DNA from 2 places in the Bacillus cereus group sp. BfR-BA-01430 genome. Region 2 is predicted to be linked to the other one. Evidence: riboswitches for the same ligand, from Rfam matches in the RefSeq annotation. Region 2 holds a riboswitch; the other holds the start of a gene.

Region 1 (12,980 bases), on a different contig from region 2:
GATCTTGGTATTAGCGCAACAAATCTTCTTATCATTTTATTTGTCACACAAATTGTAGCTTGTCCATTCGCTTTATTATATGGAAAACTCTCTGAAATATTTACAGGAAAGAAAATGTTATATGTCGGTATCATCATCTATATTATTATTTGTATATATGCTTATTTTCTAAAAACAACATTAGACTTTTGGATTCTTGCTATGCTTGTCGCAACTTCTCAAGGAGGGATTCAAGCATTAAGCCGTTCCTATTTTGCTAAATTAGTACCGAAAGACTCCGCAAATGAGTTCTTTGGGTTTTATAACATTTTTGGTAAATTTGCTGCAATTATCGGTCCCGTACTCGTCGGTGTTACAACCCAATTAACCGGAAAAACAAATACTGGTGTATTAAGTATTACGGTTTTATTTATTCTAGGGGGCTTCATACTAACACGCGTACCTGAACACACTACTTCCGTTACACCACCAACACCAAAATCAGAAACATTATAATGAAAAGGTGCCCTTTTATAGAAAGTGGCATTTTTTAGTTTGAAAATATACTTTCAAACCACGTTCGAAGCGCATGAATCATTCCAATTTTAACAGCAAGTTTAATAACGAAAGCACCTCCTGCAGCTATTAAAAAGAATGCTAGCTTTCTTTTATTTTTCACTTTCTGTTTCTTCTCCATGTTCTCACCTACAATATTGTTCTTTCTTTATTTAATAATATAGTTCATTCTACGCTATGTGCAAATGAACTAATCAAACGTTTGTTTAAAACGAAATATGCGCCCGTAAAAAGTGGAATAAAACAAATCCATTTACACGTCAATCATATACACACAAGCACCACTAAACTTACTCCTACTACAAATATACTACACTGACTTTATTTTTTCTCTTACCGCTTATACGTTCCTAATCTTCAACAAGCCTAAACGATAATACTAAACTCAAATCATATCGATATTTTATACTTTTCAGCTACTGCTCCTTGTGGAGTATTGTATTTCATATCCAATTTGTAAATTTAATTTTCCCTATTCTTTCTCTTAGTCTGTAAAATTATTTTTACACTATCAATATACATTTATCAAAAAATTCCAAATAAAAAGGGCGTAAATCGCCCTTTTTATCCTTTATTCAAATGAACTTTTAACACCAGTTTGCTTTGTACTTTCCATTTGATTTGTCACTTTCGCACCACTTATATTCATACGTAAAATAGGTAAAATTGCCATTAAAATGAGTAGCATTGCTATACAAAAGACAACAATGATTGAGGTCACTTCTTTTAACCCTCCAGCAAATGCATTCCCAATTAGCATAGCTCCCATAAAAATTGGAAGAATGGTACCATTTACACGTCCAACCATATTTTCTGGTACAAGCTGAATCATAAGTGTACCAACAACAATATTAACACAAGCTAAACAAATGCCCGTTCCAAACCTCATGGAGCTAGTCAACCAAAATGATGTTGATACCCCCTCTACGAGAAATGATAGAGCTAATACAAACATACCAAACACAAACATTTTCTTCGGATGTACCTTGGAAGCAAATATAGCAGCAACACCACCTCCAATTAGCATTCCTATTCCATCAGCAGCTGCTAAATATTGAACAGCTTCCTTCTCTAATCCTAATCGTTCAATAACGAGAAAAACTTCTAATGGATTCGTTAATCCAACCGCTAAACCGATAATCGCAAAAGCAACTGTAATCATGCTTAAATTTTTCGTTTGAAGAACGAATTTCCATCCTTCTTTTATATCGCTTCCTAATGTACGCTCTATTTTTCCCTCTTGTTCCATCCATATTGGTAAAAAGGACAATGTCAGGGCAGATAACAAAAAGAGTCCAATTAAGCTATATAACGCTGTAAACAACCCTAATTGTGTATAAACAACAGAACCTATAACTGGACCAAAAATGAGAAACAATGACTGTAACGTTTGATTGAATGCAATCGCATTTGAAACATATTTTTCTTCTACATAACGCTTAAAAATTTTTGATGATGAAGGCTGAGAAAATTGTCCAACAATCGCTGAAACGAGCGTTGCAAAAAATATAGCCTGCCAATAATCCATTTTTAACAATACAACAATGCCTATAATGGAACATACACTTAACATATCTCCAGCCACCATTGTTCGGTTCGGATTCCACCGATCAGCTAGTGCACCGCCAACAAATGAAAAAATAAAAATAGGTGCATACTCCATAACCGATAATAATGAAACTGAGATAGGATCGTTGTTCGTCCTTTCCATAACAAAATATAAAAGTGCCATATTTCTTATCCAAATAGCAAACTGTTGCAAAATATCAGATATCATGACTAATAAAAAAGCGCGATTACTAAATAAATTTTTCATTTGAATCCTCCTTATAAACCGACCGTTCGGTCTATTTTTTATAAGGAAAAGGCTACTGATTTAAGAATCAGCTGCCATTCCTTGTAACAATACATCAATCGCTTTTTTATAAACTCGTTTCATCTCTATAGGATCAAGTTCATAGTAAAGCACACCAAGCCCAGACAATAAACCATTTACAATATACATAAGATCACGAATATTATCCTGACGAAATTCCTCAGATTGGATTCCTTCCTCAATTAATTTTTCAAACACACCATATGATGCTCTTGCTAAAGCGAGCATTTCATCTAGTACTTCTTTACTCACCACTTGGCTTGTAGAAAACTCTTCTACCGCACTAAAAATCGGGTGTTGTGTATCTTCTACATGAAATTCCGCCAGACCATATAATTTTTCAGTACTCGTATGATATTGCTTTTCTTTCACACTCCACTTCTCAATCCAATCATACGTATGTTGTTTGACCACAAATAAAAATAGTTCTTCTTTGCTTTTGAAATGATAATAAATACTTCCTTTACTGCGCTCTGTAATTTCACAAATCTCTTCCATAGATGTTGCAGCGTAACCTTTTTGCGAAAATAATTCCTCTGCTTTGTATGCGATTTCTTTTTTTATTTCTTCTGCACTTTTTCTCATATTTCCCTCCAACAAACCGACCGTTCAGTCTAATGATAACAAATATAAAATCTTCATTACAAGGTGATATTTCCTAAATTCAGAAAAAATATTTTTTAAAGACAATGAATCGATTCTATGTTTCTATTTATTATCCAGTAAATATACAGGATAAACACTTGTTTCACCGATTTCATAGCAGTTCATCTTAATTAATCAAACGTTTGTTTAAAAAGAAATACACTCATAAAAGAGCGTATTTCTAACAGTCTCCTCCACCGCCGCAGCAGCCATCGCCTCCGAAAGAATTTCCACAATCATGAGAACTACCACTATCATGTGAAGTTCCGCTATCAGATCCTGCAAACAAAACGAGCGGAGATGAAGTATGAGTAGATGAATTGTCCCCATTTCCTGTTTTATGTAGGTTTACTTTCTTACTATTTGAGCGAACTGTTTTTACAATCATTCCAATTAAAATGATAAATAACAATGCTGCAATTGCAAATCCCATTTCAATTCCTCCTTTCTATTACAAACCACTACATTTTTCATTTCTTGCTCTCTTACCGTAATTTATGAAGTATTTGATTTTGATACATACGAAAAGCCGAACTTCCTTTTATTTTTCTTTTTTCCATTAACTGTTGAAAGCGAAGTGTTTTTTCCGTTAACTCTTCTTTTAACTTTTTCTTTTCTGACTCATCATAACAACACGCAATCAAGTCCTCTATTTTTAATATATCCTTTTGTAACTCCATCTCCGGAGGAATCATATGCGCATTCTTCAAAATTTTATAACTCATTCTAAGCTCTGGAGGTACCATTGAAAGATCTTCTAATTGTAGTGGTTTTCCCTTCCCAGGTAAATCATTAAGATCACCATTATGAATTGCTTGACGAATTTTTTCCTCAGCAATATGCAAGAAAACATCCACACTCTCCCCTCCTTACATCCTTTTCCTATTATGTTACAGGAACATACAAAGAATTGCCATGTCATAATATCTCTTCTCTAGACAATTCTTTCTCAAATGATTCTCTAAATTCCTTTATTTTCAAGTTTTATTTTCCCTACTACATACATACTTCGCTTACTGCACTCCTTTATATTGAGAAAGTCTTTTTCCAAGCAATAAAACGTTTACACTCAATATGGTGTTTGCTACGATGAAATTAACCTTTATTACTTGTATAGACTTCGTGATGTCTGTTTGTTTTCGTTAATTGGCAATTTTGCCATTACACATATTTCAATTTTGAAAGGAGAAATGATGATGAGGATAAAAAAATGTTCACTCTTGCTTCTTTCTCTACTACTCTTCTTGCCTCTTTTTCTTACCAACTTTATAGCTCCAAATTTCGCATCAGCAGATTCGACATCAACAAACAAAAAAATCGTTGGATATTTCCCTTCGTGGGGGATCTATGGTCGCAACTATCAAGTTGCCGATATAGATGCTTCTAAGCTCACTCATTTAAACTATGCATTTGCTGATATTTGTTGGAATGGCAGACACGGCAATCCTTCTACACACCCAGATAACCCTAATAAACAAACTTGGGCATGTAAAGAATCTAGTGTCCCACTACAAAATAAAGATGTTCCAAACGGTACGCTTGTATTAGGCGAACCATGGGCCGATGTCAATAAATCCTTTCCAGGTTCAGGAACAACATGGGAAGATTGCGATAAATACGCTCGCTGCGGGAATTTTGGAGAGTTAAAGCGATTAAAAGCAAAATATCCACATTTAAAAACTCTTATATCCGTTGGGGGATGGACTTGGTCTAATCGCTTTTCAGACATGGCTGCTGATGAAAAAACGAGAAAAGTATTTGCCGAATCTGCTGTCGCCTTTATTCGAGAATACGGTTTTGATGGTGTGGATTTAGATTGGGAATACCCAGGCGTTGAAACAATTCCAGGAGGGAGTTATCGCCCCGAAGATAAACAAAATTTCACACTACTTCTCCAAGACGTTCGACATGCACTCGATAAAGCTAGCTCTGAAGATGGAAAATCCTACTTATTAACAATTGCTTCAGGTGCAAGCCAGCGCTACGCTGACCATACAGAGCTTAAAAAGATTTCCCAAATTGTAGATTGGATTAATATTATGACATATGACTTTCATGGAGGATGGGAAGCTACTTCCAATCATAATGCTGCACTATATAAAGATCCTCAAGATCCAGCAGCTGATACAAAATATTATGTAGATGGTGCAGTAGAAATTTATAAAAATGAAGGTGTCCCAGCAGATAAAATTGTACTAGGTGTTCCTTTTTATGGTCGCGGTTGGAAAAGTTGTGGGAAAGATAACAATGGACAATATCAGCCATGTACACCAGGTAACGATGGAAAACTAGCCTCTAAAGGTACTTGGGATGATTATTCTACCGGTGATACAGGAATATATGATTATGGTGACCTAGCAGCAAACTATGTAAACAAAAATGGCTTTGTTCGTTACTGGAATGACAACGCTAAAGTGCCATACTTATATAACGAAAATACAGGAACATTTATTAGCTATGACGACAATGAATCTATGAAACATAAAACAGATTATATAAAAGCAAAAGATTTAGGCGGGGCAATGTTTTGGGAATTAAGTGGAGATTGTCGTAAGAGCTCAAAGTATGACTGTAATGGTCCAAAGTTACTTGATACATTAGTCACGGAACTATTAGGAGGACCTATTCAGCAAAAGGATAACGAACCCCCAACAACTGTAAAAAATATTGTTGTGACCAACAAAAATGCCAACTTCGTACAACTAAATTGGACAGCATCTACTGATAATGTCGGTGTTACCGAATATGAAGTTCGTTCTGAAAAGGAGAAATGGACAACAACAACAAATAACATGACAATTAAAAATTTAGCACCAAACACAGAATATGTTTTCTCTATCATTGCAAAAGATGCTGCTGGAAACCAATCACAGCCTTCTTCTATTACTGTTAAAACAGATGACAGCAATACTTCGCCCCCAGATGATGCTGAGAATGTGAAATTTACAGTTACTTCTAATTGGGGTAATGGTTATAATTTCTCTATTACCGTTAAAAATACAGGGACAACACCTATTAAAAATTGGAATTTAGAATTTGATTATAACGGAAATTTAACACAATTTTGGGACTCGAAACTTATTCGTAAAGAAAATGATCATTATGTCATAACAAATGCTGGCTGGAATAGTGAAATTCCTCCGGGTGGCTCTGTTACAATTGGTGGTGCCGGAACAGGCACTGTAGCAAATATGTTAAATCCAGTTATACAAATGAATTAGTTTGAACTTACTTTCTATTTATTGAACTCCCCCATCTATCTTTCTAAGAATCCCTGATGGGGGATTCTTATTTTCGTAATGCCTTTCCTCGGATTGTTATTCACTCTAATCAGTTGAAGTTATTCGTATATTTACCGTGTTCTCTGTCTCATTATAAATCTATTTCAAAACAGATCCTGTCTTCATACGTTCTCACCTTATTGTATTCCGCTATTTTAGGGCAGTAAAACTCCCACTGATTAAAGTTTCACTTTATGTAATAATTCCTCTCCCAGATTCCTTTCATTTAGCATGGAGACGCTTTCCTTCTCAAGAAACAAATTATCCTTATATTCAGTTTCCAATATGAAGTTTATATGAAGTTAAATTGAAGTTTACATGAATTTCCTTTTAAATCTCTTGTTTTTCTTTATTCACCACATTATCCTGTAGTTATAGGGACAATCGTTGTTCCAATTTAAGCTATCTATACATATAAACAAAGATAGTAGCCTGTTAGGGAAAGGCATCTATAAATAGTTATAAAATAGACAATATGATAGAAAAAGCACGCTTATATGCGCACCATAAGCGTGCTTCTTCATATAATTCTCATGTAAGAGTTCTCCAAAATTATGTTAATCACAGGGAAAAGGCATTCACTATAAATGTGAATGTTTTTCTTTTGTCGAGCTTCTATTTCTCTAAAAAATAACAAGCCTCTGAACATCTCACATTCAGAGGCTTTCTTTATTTCTTCATATACGGAGCTAATATCTTTAAAATTTCTGTTTTATCTTCTTTTAATTCAACAGATGTTAACATATCCATTGTTCGCGGACGAGGTAAATGAACGTGCACTTCACCTACAATAGTTGCTGGTCTTTGCGATAAGATGAATACACGATCAGATAATAGTATCGCTTCATCTAAGTCGTGCGTTACCATTACAATTGTTTGTTTCTCTTGATGCCAAGAATCTAAAAGCCAGCGATGCACTTCCATTTTTGTAAAGGCATCTAACTTTCCGAACGGTTCATCAAGTAGCATAACAGGTTTCTCACATAAATACGTACGAAGAAAGCTAATCCGCTGCCTCATTCCTCCAGATAATGAGTCGGGATAGTGATCTGCATATTCAAACAACCCAAATTGTTTTAATGCTTCCATCCCCTCTGCTAAACGCTCTTTCTTGGACTTCTTCCCCTCAATTTCTAATGGCAACACAATATTTTGTAAAGCTGAACGCCACGGAAGCAATAAATCTTGCTGCGGCATATAACTTACACAGTCTTGTGTTTGTACAAGCTCATCATGATACATAATCTCACCGCTCGTCGTATCTTCAATACTTGCGATCATATTAAGCAATGTACTTTTCCCACAACCGCTCGGGCCTACAAATGATACAAATTCGCCTTCTTGTATAGAAGCATGAATATTCTCTAATACATTTTTACCATCGAATGCTTTCACAACATCTTTTATTCGTAATCCACTCATTTTTCACTTGGAAGGAATTCATTTGTAAAGGCATCTTTTACATCAATTTTCTTTTTGATTACCTTATTATCGTATAAGAAATTCATGTAATTTGTCCAAACCTCTTCCTTCTGTACTCCCCACGCTTTTGCATCATCTTGATATTTTGTACTTAACCACTTTTGACTTTCTTGCACTAACTCTTTATTAATATCTGGAACATTCTTAATTAAAATATCAGCTGCTTGTTTTGGTTCCTGAATTGCAAAATGATATCCTTCTGCTGTTGCACTCATAAACTTTTTCACAACATCTTTATTTTGCTTTATGTTCTTTTCACTTGTAATAAGAACAGGGCTATAAAAATCTAGTGCTGGATCTAAATCTTTTACCATTATTGTATTTAATTCTTTTCCTTTACGTTTCGCTTCAATTCCATCCCAGCCATAATAAATCCATTCAAAATCAGCATCACGACCAATTGATTTGAAGAAGTCTGTTTGTCCAAGCACAATTTTTTCTACTTTACTAAAGTCTGCTTGATGTTTATCCATAATGGTTTTTAAAGTTGCTTCTTCTGCTGGTGCTCCCCATCCTCCATAACGCTTTCCTTCAAAATCTTTTGGTGAAGTAATATTATCTTTTTTTAAAGAGGCAAATGCCGATGTGTTATGTTGTATAATTGCTCCAATTGATACAACTGGAATCCCTTCCACACGTGCCGATGTAACATTTTCTTGATAGCTCACACCAAAATCAGCTTTTCCAGAAGCAATCATTTGCTCTGCTGATACATTATCACCAGGCTGTATCATTTCTACATCTAAACCTTGTTTCTTATAATAATCTTTTGTTTTTGCTACATATAAACCAGTATGGTTTGTATTCGGAAACCAATCTAAAACAACTTTTACTTTTTTCTCTTTGTCACCACTATCTTCTTTCTTCGCTGTATTACAGCCGACAACACTTACTGCAAGCAGTGTTGCTAACATGACTTTTAAGCTCTTTTTCATTTTTTGTCTTCCTTTCTATATATCCATGGTGCTGTTATTCTTGCCATAAATTCTACGATAGAATATAAAAATAACGTGACGATTACAATCATAGCCGCTATACCAAATACACGAGCAGTTAAAAATGACTTTGTTGCACGGGTTAACATAACCCCTAATCCTTCGCTTGCACCAAGCCATTCACCAATAATTGCCCCCATCACACTATATGTAACAGCAATTTTTAACCCTGAGAAAAAATATGGAAGCACAGCAGGAAATTTTACTTTTTGATACATTTGCCATTTTGATGCACGCATTGTTTGTAATAATTTGAGCATATTTTTATCTACTGTTTGAAACCCTTCTAAAATACTAAGGGCAATGGGAAAGAAACAAACGAGAATAACAACCATCACCTTTGGTAGCATTCCATATCCAAACCAAATGATAAATAAAGGTGCAAGCACAACAATTGGAATAGTTTGTGAAATGACAAGTAACGGATTCATAAGAAGACGAAAAATCGGGATAACATCCATAATAATAGCAATACTTGTTCCAAGTAGAATTGCAAAAAACAAACCGCTTATCACTTCTTGCAACGTCTTTGTTATATTTGGAAGTAATAGCTCTTTCATGCCAATTAATTCTTGTACGATTGTAGAGGGCTTTGGCAATATCCATGGTTCAATGTGAAATAATGAAACAGATCCTTCCCATATCGCAATGAGAAGAATCAGCCAAATCGTTGTAATTGCGAAATTAGATCGCTTCTGTTTTGTCATATTCATCACGATACTTCCATACTTTTTCATCAATTGTTACACCTGTACTTGGACGATAGTGGATTTTAATAGAAGTAATCACTTCTTCTGCTCCAGCATCTACACAAGCTTGTTGTGCACGTTTTATGATATCAAGAAGTTCATCTAAATCTCCTTCCATCGTTGTTTCCATCGCGCCTACTTCGTAACGAACGCCTGATTGTTGGACAACTTCAATTGCCTTATCCACAACCGCATATAAATCTTTTGTTTTTGCTTGTGGTACCACTGAAAATGAAATTGTAACTTGTTGTGACATGCTAAAATCCCCTTTGCAAAATAATATGTTTTAAAAAAAGAAAAGGCTTTCCTACTATGACGTAGGAAAGCCTTGTATGCAAGTTATTATAAAATAACATATGCTACATTCCCTTAAGCAACTCCCTACGCTGGCATTATCCAGATCAGGTTGAGGGTCGATGTTCCTTTACATCCTCTCAGCCACTTGGCTCCCCGGTCCTTAATTCGTTTTCATTGTAGCATGATTTATTTTATTGAACAAACAAAAGCATGGTACATTTTGTCTGCTATTTTTCTATGTGTGGAAAATACCCCACTTGTTTTCCATGTACTAATAGCTTCTGAATAAACTGTTTGTCAATGACTGGCACTGCAATTTGCTTTTTCTTTATCCATTCATTTGTTCGTTTTGTACCTATTACAATTTCAGACTGCTGCGCTCCATCGCCAGCTACTTGTGAAGCAATCAATTCTGCTATCTCCTCATCCTCTTTCGCTAACTGTAACCCTGAATCTACATATTGCGAAAGCGGAACAACTTCTAAATGATGCCCACATTCTATAATTAACTGTACAAAATGTACAAAATCAATCGGATCTGGATGACAAATATGCAATGTTTCACCTATAATTTGAGGATCTTGCATATAAGTCACAATCGATTTACTTGCAAAATCAATTGGAGCAAAGTCTACTTTCCACTTCACGTTTGGCGCTTGTCCAATTAATAACATTGTTTTAATGAGACGATAAAATGCATTTCCTTCAATATTTTGTTGAAATACTCCCGTTTCGGAATGACATGCTAAATTGCCAGCACGATAAATATTCCCTCTCATGCCACGACTCATTGCTTCACGAACAAGATTTTCTGCCTGTAGTTTACTATTGGAATATACATTCTCTAGCTCTACATTATACTCAAAATCACCGCGTTTTTTATACGTATCCCATTGTTCTACTGCTAAATCGATTGGAACACTAATCGTAGAAATAAAGTGGAATGCTGCTCCTTCATCGGCTAATGCAAGCATGCGCTTTGTCCCTTGAATATTTACATTTTCAAATTGCTTTACATCACCAAAATGTCTTACGTCCGCCCCGCAGTGAATGACTGCATCAACTTTAGAACGTATCGCTATAAACTCTTCCTTACTAAGCCCAAAGTATTCTTCACCAAGGTCACCAGGAACAGCTGTTATACGTGCCAGAGCTTCATTTGGAATATCATGAAAATAGCCTGTTACAGTTTCAATAATTCTTTGCTCTACATCTCTTTTAGGTCTTACTAAACAATAAATATGAGCTGAAGTTTGCTGTAATAATTCATATAGGATATGTGACCCTAAATAACCTGTTGCTCCTGTTAAAAAGACATTTGAAATCCGGTTATCCGTTATTCCTTCCGTATACTGAATCGCCTCTGGTTCATGTATCCATTTATATTCATGAAATACATTTTCTTCTAGGGTTAACTCCCTTTGTATTCGCGCTAACTTATATACCGTCTTTTCCTTAAAGAAGTCTTGAATTGTTAAATGCGGAAAATCTTCTTTTAACAATGTTAAAATACGTAATACTTTTAATGAATGCCCACCAATAGTAAAGAAATCATCATGTACACCAATTTTGGAAACTCCTAATACTTCTGCCCAAGCCTGTGCGATGATCTTCTCCGCTTCAGTAGATGGTGCCACATATTCTTGTAGACGAGTCGGCTCATACGCTTCTTCTAGTTGTCCTAGTTTCTTAACATCTATTTTCTTATTTGGTGTAAGTGGTAGTTCATCAATATAAATTAACTTAGACGGAATCATATAATCTGGTAACTGCTCTTGTAATTTGTAAATGAGTTCTGGTATGTCTTTTTTCGTTAAAGTTGTATAAAAAGCAATCAAATATTGACTTCCTTCTTTACTTTTCTTAGCAAACACAATATTTTCTTTTACATTATGATTTTGAGAAATTTGATTTTGAATTTCTCCTAACTCAATACGATGTCCTCTAATTTTCACTTGATCATCTTTTCTATGTAAAAATTCAATATTCCCATCTTCTAAGAGTCTAACGATATCTCCAGTTTTATATATATTAACATCAGGATTAAATGGATTTGGAACAAATGCTTCTGCTGTTTTTTCCGGTTTATTAAAATATCCTTTTGCTAGTCCTACTGACTCTATATGCAGTTCGCCAGGTACACCAATTGGACAAAGCCTCATATTCTCATCCAATATCATAATTCGATAATTCGCACACGGCTTACCAATTGGAACACTTACAATATTCTCATTCAATTGACTCGGAATCGGATAAGTTGTTGTTACGACTGTACACTCTGTCGGCCCGTATACATTATGAATTTGAATATCTGTTCCAATTCTTTCTCTCCACAATTTAATTACCTCGATCGGTAACATCTCTCCGCCAATCGCAATCCGTTTCAATGAATTCAGCTTATATATCTCTTCATCTTCTAAATAGGTTGCTACTTGTCTTACAAAAACTGTCGCTAACGCTAAAATAGAAGTTGCTTTTACTCTATGTATTGCATTTGCAAATGCTTCTACTGATAAACGTTCTTCTTCTAATAATACATATAAAGTGCCTCCGCAAAATAAAGCAGCAAATAATTCCCATACAGAAGCATCAAAGCTAAATGAAGGAAACTGTGCAAATACATCCTCTTCTGTTAATTCATACTGTCGTTGCATCCAAGTGCATAAATTGACAACACCTCGATGAGCTAACATTGTTCCTTTTGGATTTCCTGTCGATCCTGATGTATAAATCATATATGCTATATCATCACAATTTATAGGAAGCTTCACATCATTAACTAAATAATTCTCTCTGTCATAGATTGAGATTGCTTGAATACCTTTAGATGTAATCTCTGTTTCTTTTGTTAAAATAACTTTCGCTTTACTATCTTGAATAATATACTCAATTCTACTTTGCGGATAATCTGGATCAATTGGAACATATGCCGCATTAGCCTTCAACACAGCTAATATACTTATCACTGTGTCGATACTGCGTTTCATAAAAATCCCCACATAATCTCCTGGTTGCACACCATTTTGTATTAACATGTGAGCTATTTGATTACTTCTTTGATTCAATTCTTGATAAGTTAAAGCACCTTCTTTAGAAGATA
Region 2 (12,980 bases):
AATCCACATCAGTACAAATAAAAGAATAGCGCTTGCACCTGTCCAAACAAACATCGCTAACACATTCATCCACGTCATACAAAAACCTCCTCTAAGAACATAATAAGAAAACCGACATGATTACTTTTCATGTCATGTCGGTTCTTTTATCTTTATATCTATGTTCATTCCCTGTATCGAAATACAAATAAAATAAATTACTTTTTTACAGCATGAAATGCTGCGTCTATATAAAGCTAAACCTCTTTCTCCTAAAAAAGAAAAATTTTTCTTCTGTATTATTTCTCGTACTGCTTCATGATACGCGCTAATTCGTCCTCTACAGCTGAGTTTTTATTTAAAGCTGCAAATTCCTCATCTAGCGACTTTTCTTTTTTATAAATTTCACCGCTTGCCTCTGCTTCTGCTTCTAATTGAAGAGCTTTTTCTTCCATGCGGTTAAGCCCTGCCTTTGCAGTATTAGCATCGAATCCAGACATTGCTTGATTGATACTTTTTTGTGCTTTTGCTGCATTTACACGCGCAACAAGTGTTTCACGTTTATTTTTCAATTCTGTTAATTGCTTGCGCATTTCTTCTAATTTAGCACGAAGGTTATCCGCAGCCGCTTTATTTTGTTCATAACTTGCTTTATATTCATTCATTTTTTGCTCTGCATTTTGCTTCTCTTCTAAAGCGCGACGCGCAAGGTCAATATTATTTGCTTGAACAGCCATATGCGCTTGTTCTTCACGTTTTTTAACAAGTGCTTCTTGCTCTTCAAATAATAATTTAAACTTTTTCTCAAGCGCAATTTGAGCTGCTACACTTTTCTCAGCTTCTTGTACATCCTCTTGCATATCGCGTAAATATTGATCCGTCATCTTAACTGGATCTTCCGCTTTCTCAATGAGTGCATACACGTTTGACATCGTTAAATCTCTTAATCGCTTAAATAAAGACATTTCAATTCCTCCTATATATGAAACCATATTTCAAATCCCCTACTTAGAAACCTTAAAAATCTCCCTTTACAGTAAAAATATTCATTTTTATAACCTTGTGTACATTATATCAAACTCACTATGCCCTTACATCTTATTTTTTAAATATACGAGTAATAATCTGACATTCTTATTACAACATATGTATACAATCCATTATGTTTGATTCCCCTTCTTTTTGTTACTTCATTACATATTTGTCATGTTGCTGTAAGAAAAACCGATCGTTCATATAAAGTTATTCTTATAAAATGAAACCAGAAGTTCAGATTACATTTCAAAGAGCAGTTTGCTTCTTATCATTAGGACTTTATACAATGGATTTTTATTTTTCTACAATCACATCATATTTAGTATAAAAAGGAGATAGGAAACATGAAAAAATTAATCGGAATTGGATTGGCCGCAGCAATATCTTTTGGAGCATTATCAGGTTGTTCATTATTGGGAGAAAAAGCAAATGGTTTCGTATTATATGGTACTGAACAACAAGTTCAACAAATAGCAGACAAAAATAAAAAAGATGTAACAGAAAAAGATGTTTATAAAATGAAACTTGTAACATTAGAAGGAAAGAAAGTACTTGTAATGGATAAAAAAACGGGTGAAGCGCTAGTAAAAAAAGAATTGCTAAAGAAAGTTGAAAAAGATGATGAAACAAAGGCACTTGATACATTACCAACTGTAACGGCAGAACAAGGTGTATTATTTGCGAAAGAAAAGATAGAGAATACGAGCATTGATCATATAAAACTAAAATATGAAGGAAACACAATTATTGGCGATGGCCGTAGCTATGCAGATATGTTTGCAATTGTAGAGAATGCTGCATATGACAACATAAAAGGGGAAGAAAAAACTGTAGGTGTGCTGAAATTTGATAAAGACCCTAGCAAAGAGTTTCCAGGAAGAAACGGAGTAGACGCGGCACAGCTTGTTAAAATAAAAGAATAAATAAAAAGCTTTGCAAATTTCGCAAAGCTTTTTATTTATTCACAGTATGATTCATATTCGGACTACAAGTTTTCGACTGACAAGATTGATTTAAGGAACATGCCGCACATTTTCCTTTTTTACTTCTCTTTACAAAATGAAATAACGTATATACTGCATAACCAAAAATGACAGCACCAATAACAATATTGACTATCATTATTATACATCTCCTTCTAGAATCCGAGTAACGACCCAACTTGATATATGACAAATGTTAATACATAAGCAACAATAAGTGGATACACAACAGAGAAAATCGTCCATTTTATCGACCCTGTTTCCCGGCGAATAACAGCTACCGTTGCAAGACATGGAACGTACAACAAAAGAAAGAACATAAATGCATATGCGGATAAAGCTGTATAGTGCGCTCCCATAATATTTCCTAATACATCTTCTTTTACTGCATAAATAATTGCCATGGTCGAAACAACGACCTCTTTTGCTAAAAATCCTGTTAACAGTGATGCTGCTGCTTGCCACGTTCCAAAACCGAGAGGTGCTAACAGCGGTGCAACGACTCCACCAATCATCGCTAAGAAACTCTCTCCCATCTCAACGTCAAACCCAGATGGACCAGCATAATTTAATAACCAAATCATAACTGATCCACCAAAAATAAACGTACCCGCTTTACGGACAAAGCCTTTTCCTTTTTCCCATGTGCTAAGCCATAATGTTTTCGCTTGCGGCATGCGATAAGGCGGCAATTCCACAACAAAAATAGATTTTTCTTCTTTTAAGATTGTCATAGACATGATTTTTGTAACAAGTAAGGCAAGTACAATCCCAGTGATGTATAACGAAAACACAACAGTCGCCTGGCTATAAGGAAAGAAGACCCCTGCAAATAATGCATATACAGGTAGACGTGCTGAACAAGACATAAATGGTGTTACGAAGACCGTTAATAGTCGTTCTTTTTCTTGTTCAATTGTTCTTGCAGCCATAATTCCTGGAACGTTACAACCGAAACCAATAATCATTGGAATAAACGCTTTCCCATTCAAACCAAAAAACTCCATAATTCTATCCATAACAACTGCGATTCGCGCCATATATCCAGAGTCTTCTAATAATGAAATAAAAAAGAATAAAGCAAAGATTTGCGGGACGAATACTAATACAGCACCAACGCCAGCAATAATTCCTTCCGTAATAAGCGCTTGAATAAAAGCAGAAGCTCCTATATGAACCAGTCCAGCCGTAACCCAATCTGTAAGTTGTCCACTAAAAAATTCATCGAGCATATCCGATAGTGGTGTGCCAATCCACGTAAACGTAACCTGAAAAATGAAAAACATAACTGCTAAAAAGATTGGAAGTCCAAAAATTTTATGTGTAATCAACTTGTCTATTTTTTCTGAAAAAGGAATTTTCCCTTCCTGTTTATGTTGAATGACACTTGTTTTTAACTTTTCAATATACGTTGCACGTGTATTATAAATATGTTTTTCTAACGTACAATCCAGTTTTTTCTCTAACTGAGAGCGTATTGTTATTAATTCATGATAAATGGACAATCCCATTATCTCTTGTTCCACTACTTCGTTATTGCTTAAAAATTGAAGCGCTAGCCATCTTGAATGCTCATAATTTTCTTTCATAAAAAGTGTCATTATATTTGCAATTGCTGCCTCTACTTGTTCACCATATGAAAGAATAAATGAGTTCATTTCCTTCCTATTATTTTCATGAAGAGTAGCTAGTAATTCATCACAGCCTTTCCCACTTCTTGCAACAACAGGAACAACTGTTACTCCTAATATTTCTGATAATCTTTTTACATCAATCACAATTCCGCGTTGCTTCGCCACATCAATCATATTTAAACCAATAGAAACGGGCTTACCAAATTCTAAAAGCTGTAATGTTAAATGCATATTACGCTCAAATTGAGAAGAATCAACAATATTTAACATATAATGAAATTCCTCTGTTAATAAAAAGTGAGTAACTACTCCCTCATCTCGAGAAACAGGATTTAAATCATATACACCTGGTAGATCAATTAATGTTCCTTGTTTATCTTTCAATTTCCCAATCTTTTTTTCTACCGTTACCCCGCTCCAGTTTCCTACATATTCATAAGAACCTGTTAACGCATTAAATAATGATGTTTTTCCTGTATTTGGATTTCCTAGCAATGCAACTTTATTCACACTAATTCCACCTTTATCATTTTCGCATCGCAATGACGAATACTAATGAATTGTCCGCGGCACTCTAGTGTAAACGGCCCTTTGAACATCGCCTTTTGTTTCACACGCAATTCACTTCCTTCCGAAAGACCAAACGCAGCTAATCTCCGTTTTAACAATTTATCTAATGCCTGCATACTTTTCACTAATACTTTTTCACCGACTTGAATATCAACCAAACTCATAATCTTCCTCCTCAAAAGAGAATGATAATTATTTTCAACGAAATTATAGCATACTGTATAAATCGTACACTATAGCTTTTTCTATTCTATTTGTTAACATTTTCGCACACTTATATTGAAATAATGGCAATACAAGATTCATTTGCCATCCTCATCCATTTCGATTAAAATGAATCTAACAAATAAAGAATTTCGTTATCACAGGGGGAGCTATATTGCTGAGAGGGAACAATTTGTTCCGACCCTTAGAACCTGTTAGTTAATGCTAATGTAGGAATTGTGCAAACGTTAAAATACATATCCTCTTCTTCATTACGTATTTTATATCTCCCTATGGTACATAATTCTTTTTTGTGCAACTTGGATTTAGGGGGAATGCCAACATGCGTAATACCAATTTACAAGCGATGATTGAATCTGCAATTCTTGCAGCCTTCGCCTTAATCATCGACATTTTACCATTATCAATTAAAATCCCAACAGGCGGTTCTGTTTCATTTGCTATGATTCCTATTTTTATTATTGCTTATCGCTGGGGATTCAAAATGGCTTTTTTAGGAGGGCTTATTTGGGGATTATTACAAATTGTCGTCGGGGATGCCTATATTTTAACGCCAATACAAGCATGTATTGAATACTTCATTGCTTTTGCTTTTATTGGATTTGCTGGTTTATTTCATCGCCCAATTCAAAAAGCCATTTCAAATAACCACTATGTAGCTGAAGCAAAAGATGATGTTGGGAGTCGCAAAGAAAAAGTAACAGAAAAAAATAACCAAGGAAAAAAAGCTCTCTTGTATATAATCCTAGGGACATTTATCGGCAGTTTTGCACGCTATTTCTGTCATTTTATTGCGGGAATTATTTTCTGGGGGCAATACGCACCAAAAGGACAATCAGCCTTTCTGTACTCTTTCATTGTAAATGGTAGTACAATGCTTGCTTCTTTTGCATTATGTACCGTATTGCTATTGCTTCTATATACAACTTCACCACGTTTATTCCAAAGCATTCGTGCGTATCATATCAATTCAAAAAATAAGAGTGCCTAAATGATATTCTTTAGGTTGTAGGGAAAGCATTCTCTACAACCTTTTTTATTAACAAAATGGAAAAGGCACTGTAGATTTTCTCTATAGTGCCTTTTCGTGTCTCAGTACTTAATTGTTACTTTCACGCGATTCTAGAGTAGGAGAATCCGAAGAAAATTGTCTCGGCTCAGTTTTCTTTAAGTGATTTTTGACGTTACACTTATGATATTGAACACTCCATGCTTCAATCGGGTTAGTAAAGATGAGTCTTTGCTCTTGATTAGGGGTCCCTTCTTCCAAATTACAATGTTCGCCCCATTTACACCATCTCATTGTAAATGTTGAAGAAGTTTCATTATCTGATTGATCAAATAAGTGAGAAAGAGTCATCTCTCCATCTAGTATGATAGTATTACTAGTAGATAGAAAAGCAAAGTTTGTCCAACGTTTCTTCATTCCCCCCTACTCCTTTTCGCATAGAATACCTAAAACTACATTTACCTAAAATGTGTTTGTGTTTGTCTTTTTCTTTACACTTTCTATGGTACCTGAAATAATATCACTCAACTATCGATTATTCTTACAAATCACCTTACATTTTTGTAAGAAATGAAAAAACCTCCATCTCTTATAAATGAAGGCTTTACATTATACTTTATTTTTTATTATCATGTAATCCCGCTTCATATAATTGACGCATCATTCCATGAGAAATAGCTCCAAGAATTAAAGTCATTCCAATTAATGAAACTCGAAGCACAGGAATATCAATTATATAAGCTAACAACCCAAGAACAATTGTTAGAAATAATGCTTTTATAAATGTAACACTTGTGTACTGTTTCTTTTTCATGACTCTCACCTTTTATGAAAACGTTTTCTTTGTCATCATTATATCATATCATCAGACCTTTTGTGGAGGATTTTGTTAAAAAATATTGAATTTTCACTTCTCATTATCATTTTTTGACTTTTCTTTCTCTATCCTTTACAGTCGAAATGTTCATAAGTTTTATAACGCAGGAGGATTCTCATGAATATTAAAATAAAAGATACATTAATCTCCGAAGAAACACTGCAAGCAAAAGTCAAAGAATTGGCACATCAAATCGAGCGTGATTTTGCTGGGGAAGAAATCATTATTATTGCTGTATTAAAAGGTTCTTTCGTCTTTGCCGCTGATTTAATTCGTCATATTAAAAACGATGTAACCATTGATTTCATCTCTGCCTCTAGCTATGGTAACCAAACTGAAACAACCGGGAAAGTTAAATTACTAAAAGATATCGATGTCAATATTACCGAAAAAAATGTCATCGTTGTAGAAGATATTATTGATTCTGGTTTAACACTTCATTTCTTAAAAGATCATTTCTTCATGCATAAACCAAAAACATTGAAATTCTGTACATTGTTGGATAAACCAGAACGTCGTAAAGTAGACTTACAAGCAGAATATGTAGGATTCCAAATCCCTGATGAATTCATCGTTGGATATGGTATTGACTGCGCAGAAAAATATCGTAACTTGCCATATATCGCTTCAGTTGTAACAGAGAAGTAAGTTGACACTTCCATGAAGTGTATTTCTATCATGCATTATTACTAAAGAAGCAAAGGGAGAGATACAAATGAATAAGACAAAGTTTGAAAAAGTTCTACTCATTGTCAATCCAAAAGCAGGACAAGGGGATTTACATACAAATCTAGAAAAAATTGTCCCGCCGCTAGCAGCCACTTTTCTCGACTTACGGATCCTTCATACAAAAGAGCAAGGAGATGCGACGAAATATTGTAGAGAATTTGCAAGTGAAGTTGATTTAATCATTGTCTTTGGCGGTGATGGAACCGTTTTTGAATGTACAAATGGCCTAGCTCCTCTTGAAATAAGACCAACTCTTGCCATTATTCCAGGAGGAACTTGTAACGACTTCTCTCGTACACTTGGCATTCCGCAAAATATTGCTCATGCAGCAAATATGATTGTAAAAGGGGATACAAAGCCAGTTGATGTTGCAAAAGCAAATGACCAATACTTCTTAAACTTTTGGGGAATTGGACTTGTTTCTGAAGTATCTCATAACATTGATGCAGAGGAAAAAGCAAAGCTTGGGAAAATTGGTTACTATTTAAGTACACTTCGTACAGTTAAAAATGCTGATACTTTCTCTGTCAAGATTACGTATGATGGACAAGTATACGAGGATGAAGCTGTCTTAGTAATGATAGGAAATGGAGAATATCTTGGTGGAATTCCTTCCTTCATTCCGAATGTACAATGCGATGATGGTTCCCTTGATATCTTCGCTGTAAAATCAACAGGTTTCCAAGCATTTAGAGATTATATTAACAAGAAACTCTTTGAAGACACTGATGAAAATGATATTTTTCATGTAAAAGCAAAATCTATTCGCATTGAAACGAAAGAGGAAAAAGAAGTTGATACAGATGGAGAAAGTGCCCTGCACACACCATGCCATATTGAAATGTTACCTGGACATTTTACAATGATATATAACCCTAATACAGTGCGATAAAGTGAAACTTTTATCAGTGGGGATTTTCTTTATTCCCCACTCATTATGAACCCTCATCAATCGGACTGTTACGAGCAGCAAGACGCCCACCTATCTTCTTATCTTGAGGTGGGCGTCTCATTCCTATTTATTTACTACCGTACTTTTTTTCTGTATGCACAAATACGAAATACTAGCAATGATAAACATGATACCACTAAAATAGATTCCATACTTCGTCGCCATTTCTACAATTGTTTCAATATGTTTTCCAAACAAAGAACCCAGTATAAAGTAAAATAGTGTCCAAACAAATCCTGTCGTATAAGAATATAAGACATATATTTTAAATGGCATATGATTCATCCCAACTAAATAAGGTACGATATGTCTAACAACAGGTATAAAATAACTTATTACTAATGCATAATGTCCATACCTTCCAACCATGTCTTTTGATCGGAAAATGTATTTCGTTTTTTTCTTTTTCAAGAACTTATCAAGTACTTTTGTGCCAAATATCTTTCCTAGCACATACCCTAAAGAAAGGCCCGAAACAACGCCTAAATAGGTTATCAAAAAAGCAGAAATGATATGTAATATCCCCAGTGACGATGCAAACCCACCGCTCATCACGATCATTTCGTCTGGAATCGGCATTCCAACAATCCCAAGCCATAAACAAAAGAAAAGCGCCACATAACCATACTGCTCTATATAAGATATGAATTCATGTAACTCCATGACTTGTTTCCCCCCTCATTCTCTTTCGACAATTGAAAACATGAGCTGGCGGAAGATTTAGCCAAACTTTTTTAAATGAGATTTCTTGAAAAAAGTGTTGAATAAATGCTTTCTTTGCAAGTGAATATTGGAATGTTATAAACTCACCATCCTCACGTAACGATTCCATTACACTTGATAAAATGCGAGATGACACATCTATTGGTAAAGACGTAAAGGGCAATCCTGATAATATATAATCAACTTTCTCTATTTGTAACTCCTTAATATATTTTTTTATATTTTCAGCTGATCCATGTATAACGAAAACATTTGAATCATTCTTAAATTGCTTTTGTAAATTTTCATAAAAGACTTCATTAATTTCAATCAAAATAAATATAGTATGTTCTTTTTTTCGTTTTATAATCTCCTTCGTAAATGCACCTGTCCCAGGCCCTAGTTCTAGAATGTACTTAGCTTCTTCAAAATTAATTGTACCTACCATCTTTTTAGCTAATCTATTTGAGCTAGGTGCAATTGCTCCAACATTTTTCGGATGCTTCACAAATTCGGTTAAGAATGTAATAAATTTCATTTTCAACCTCTCCCGTTCCTTCAATATCATTTCATATAGCCAAAGTGTATCAATCATTTTTTAAAAAATAGCATCGAAAATTCTTAAGATTTTATGAAGAAGTAAAAAAGACTTTGCGCACATCCGCAAAGTCTTTCTCCATTTATAAACCAAATATTTAATTGTATGAATCAACTAAATAGAAATGGAATGATCATTCAAATGGGCATATATTTGTCTATTCCTTTAACTTTCCGCTATATGTTAGATTACGCTAGCTAATATCACGGGCCGCTCCTCCAGAAATAGCAGACATTACATCTACAACTTGTTGGAAAAATTGTTTACGTTCTAACTCACCACGGTGTAATTCTTTATATAATTGTCCATCCTTCATGAAGATAACACGTTTACAGTAACTTGCCGCAAAGGCATCATGCGTCACCATTAAAATTGTTGCATGATCATATTCATTCAATGATTTCATACTTTCTAATAAATCAGTCGCTGATTTTGAATCAAGCGCCCCTGTTGGCTCATCACCCAAAATCATACTTGGATTTGTAACAATGGCACGAGAGGCTGCGCAGCGTTGCTTTTGTCCGCCAGATATTTGATAAGGAAATTGATTTAAAATATGATTGATTCCAAACTTCTTCGCAATTTCAAGTACGCGTCGGTCAATTTCACTTGCTTTTATCTTCGATAATGCAAGTGGTAACGCAATATTCTCTTTTACCGTTAACGAATCTAGTAAATTGTACTCTTGGAAAATGAAACCTAAATGATTGCGGCGAAATAAAGCCAATGTATCATCATTCATCTTCACAATATCATTTCCATCAATGAAAATCTCACCGCTCGTCGCATGATCAATTGTAGAAAGAACATTTAAAAGAGTCGTCTTACCGGAACCAGATGGTCCCATAATGCCAACGAACTCACCTTCTTTTACTTCCAAATGAATACCCTTTAACACTTCAAATTGATTTCCACCTGTATCATATATTTTTTTTATATTTCTCGCTTCTAGCACTGTTTTCATCTAGCATCCCTCGTTTCTTCTATTCTTTCTTTCTACTCTATCTACTCTCTACTTTTGCCACTATCGATGTTTCGTACAAAAAGAGGTCAGTTATGTAACGGCTTTTAGTAGAAGAAAACGAAATGTAACTTTGTAAAATGACTACTTTACCACTGTAACATCAGGGATCAGGAACCATCCATTCATTCTTCTTACAGGAACATTACATTTCTGTAAGATTAAAAAGTACCTATACTTTTAAGACACCTTTACAAGGATGTTAGCGAATAAAATGAAAGATACAGCAGAAACATACTCAGATTAGTATGTTTCTCCACAGCCTGTTTTTGTGTCTGAACCTCGTTTGATTTGTCAACACTGATAAAAAAGAGGAGAAGGAGAGGTTTCTTATGATGGGTGCCTTAAAAAATCATCGTGATGAGCGTGTCACAGTTTCTGTAGAAGAGCTTGTTCCAAAAGATCATTTTCTTCGTACCATTGAATCTACAATTAGCTTTGATTTTATTGAAGAAAAGTTACGTCCTTACTACTGCGAAAACAACGGTCGTCCTTCTATTCATCCGATTGTTTTATTTAAAATGATGTTTATCGGTTATTTTTACGGGATTCGATCGGAACGTCAGTTAGAGAAAGAGATTAAAACCAATATTGCTTACCGTTGGTTTTTAGGATTTTCTTTATCAAATACGATTCCAGATCATTCTACGATTAGCTGGAATCGTCGTACTCAATTTCTTCATACCAATATTTTTGAAGAAATCTTTAATGAAATTGTGCGTCAAGCGATGGAACATCGTATGGTGGGAGGACGCGCGTTGATGACAGATTCTACTCATGTGAAGGCGAATGCAAATAAAAATAAATTTGTCAAAAAGATAAAACAAGAACGTCCGAAAGTATATATGGAAGAATTAGAGGCAGCCGTAACAGAAGATCGTGAGAACCACGGAAAAAAGGATTAAGCCCAAGAAAGGAACGTGATACCCCAAACAAAGAAATATGTATTAGTACAACAGACCCAGATAGTGGATTTTTAATGAGAGATGGGAAACCAAATGGTTTTCATTTCTTAGATCATCGTACGACAGATGCCAAATATAATATTATTACAGATACTTTTATTACGGCTGGAAATATAGCAGATTCCGAGCCGTATTTGTCACGCCTACAAACTCAGATTGAGAAATTTGGATTTGAAGTAGAAGCGGTGGCGCTGGATGCAGGTTATTTTACAGGCTACATTTGTAAGAAACTATCTGAACAAAATATATTTATGGTGATGGGGTATCGCCGATTTGGAAAACGAAACAAAGATGTACCAAAAAGTCAATTTCAATATGAAAGTGAAACGGATGTATTTTCTTGTCCAATAGGATGCATATTAGAATACGCAACAACAGATTGGGAAGGATATCGGCACTATAAGTCAAATCCAGAAGACTGTGCGGTTTGTCCGTTACGTGACAAATGTTTTTCAGCGAAACAAAAACAAAAGTTCTTACTCATCATATTGGGGAAGAATATAAAGATATTGCAAGAGAGAACAAACGAACAAGGACAGGAAAAAATTGTACAAAGTAAGATGTTCTACGATTGAACGGAGTTTTGCGGATGCCAAAGAACTTCATGGCTATCGATACGCTCGGTTTCGAGGGCTGAAGTCTGTCCAAATGCAGGCATATCTCACCGCATCCTGCCAAAAAAGGGTTATTTTCTGATTTCTATTGTTTTTTCTTGTTTTTCACACATAAAACCTTCAATTCTTACCAGAGTGTCGGAAACCCTAAAGGGTTTCTCAACACTCTGAACGATATAGTAAAAATCGTTATTTCTGTTTTCTATTTACAAATTTTCAAATATATCTTTATGCAGCTTTAAATATATTAACTTTATAATTATGCAACACCTAATATTTTACTTACTATTTGAACAAGTAAACCACTCGCAGTATTTTGAAAGAGTTCAGATAAGAATTCTTTATTATATTTTTTAATAATTGATTCAAAAAGAGAAATATCTTCTTTTTTACTCGCAGCAAGAGCTTCAATACTTGCTTTTTTTACATCTGAATCGATTTTGATAGAAGATATCACTTTTTCTAAATCAGAAATAATTTCTTCCCAATTAAAATTAGAGGGAATGCTACTGGTATTTAAATTGTTATTGTTACCGAAAATCGCTCCTTGTATAGAAGTACCTTTAATATCTCTAATGTTTACAGAATTATCTTCATTATGTTTATTAAAACTTTTTGCATTATGTGAATTTACATTAGAGTTTTCTTGAATAGTTGCATCAAAAACATTATTATTTCCGCTTACTTGATAATCATTTCCATAAATTATTTTTTGTTCTTTTATATTTACTGTAGATTCCATATGTTTATTGTTAAAAGCTTTCTCTACAACAGATTTGGCTTCTTCTAAAAAAGACTTATCTGAAAAATAAATTCGATAATATTTTCCCGAATTCATTTGAAAATTTAAGTATTGTCTATTACTTGAATATGATTGATACATTAACCATATATATACACCAGAAAGTCCACATCCAATTAATCCAACCATTAAAAATTCAAATAATATAAATAAAGAAATTAAAAAAATAAAAATAGCGATAAATGGCACTTTAAATTTCTTTTTACCTGCATATAAAAGTGCTATATTACTTAAATTTAAAGTAATATCATTAAATTTTAAAATGTTATCTTTTATAGTAAAAGA

What was found. Region 2 has a riboswitch for thiamine pyrophosphate ahead of thiT (energy-coupled thiamine transporter ThiT). Riboswitches for the same ligand answer to the same signal wherever they lie in the genome.
Positions count from the first base shown of each region.
Region 1: linked by a shared signal. The riboswitch ahead of MR058_RS12900 (MTH1187 family thiamine-binding protein) and the one ahead of thiT (energy-coupled thiamine transporter ThiT) in region 2 are both predicted to bind thiamine pyrophosphate.

Region 1 covers NZ_JAKUEW010000006.1:114,062-127,041, reverse strand. Annotated here, with positions in the region: gene MR058_RS12950 (MFS transporter) at 1-495, shown strand, start outside; gene MR058_RS12945 (histidine kinase) at 530-676, opposite strand; gene MR058_RS12940 (MFS transporter) at 1,127-2,371, opposite strand; gene MR058_RS12935 (TetR/AcrR family transcriptional regulator) at 2,432-3,016, opposite strand; gene MR058_RS12930 (hypothetical protein) at 3,258-3,509, opposite strand; gene MR058_RS12925 (DnaJ family domain-containing protein) at 3,562-3,933, opposite strand; gene MR058_RS12920 (glycosyl hydrolase family 18 protein) at 4,273-6,297, shown strand; gene MR058_RS12915 (ABC transporter ATP-binding protein) at 7,027-7,779, opposite strand; gene MR058_RS12910 (ABC transporter substrate-binding protein) at 7,776-8,774, opposite strand; gene MR058_RS12905 (ABC transporter permease) at 8,771-9,547, opposite strand; gene MR058_RS12900 (MTH1187 family thiamine-binding protein) at 9,519-9,839, opposite strand; TPP riboswitch at 9,945-10,046, opposite strand; gene MR058_RS12895 (non-ribosomal peptide synthetase family protein) at 10,108-12,980, opposite strand, start outside.
Region 2 covers NZ_JAKUEW010000005.1:182,133-195,112, forward strand. Annotated here, with positions in the region: gene MR058_RS12085 (DUF350 domain-containing protein) at 1-78, opposite strand, end outside; gene MR058_RS12090 (PspA/IM30 family protein) at 279-944, opposite strand; gene MR058_RS12095 (lipoprotein BA_5634 family protein) at 1,359-1,937, shown strand; gene MR058_RS12100 (FeoB-associated Cys-rich membrane protein) at 1,969-2,136, opposite strand; gene feoB (ferrous iron transport protein B) at 2,153-4,141, opposite strand; gene MR058_RS12110 (FeoA family protein) at 4,138-4,365, opposite strand; TPP riboswitch at 4,559-4,660, shown strand; gene thiT (energy-coupled thiamine transporter ThiT) at 4,749-5,417, shown strand; gene MR058_RS12120 (hypothetical protein) at 5,526-5,852, opposite strand; gene MR058_RS12125 (hypothetical protein) at 6,052-6,249, opposite strand; gene hpt (hypoxanthine phosphoribosyltransferase) at 6,430-6,960, shown strand; gene MR058_RS12135 (diacylglycerol/lipid kinase family protein) at 7,028-7,933, shown strand; gene MR058_RS12140 (DedA family protein) at 8,057-8,656, opposite strand; gene MR058_RS12145 (class I SAM-dependent methyltransferase) at 8,643-9,233, opposite strand; gene MR058_RS12150 (ABC transporter ATP-binding protein) at 9,487-10,257, opposite strand; partial or broken gene MR058_RS12155 (IS1182 family transposase) at 10,647-11,975, shown strand; gene MR058_RS12160 (hypothetical protein) at 12,153-12,980, opposite strand, start outside.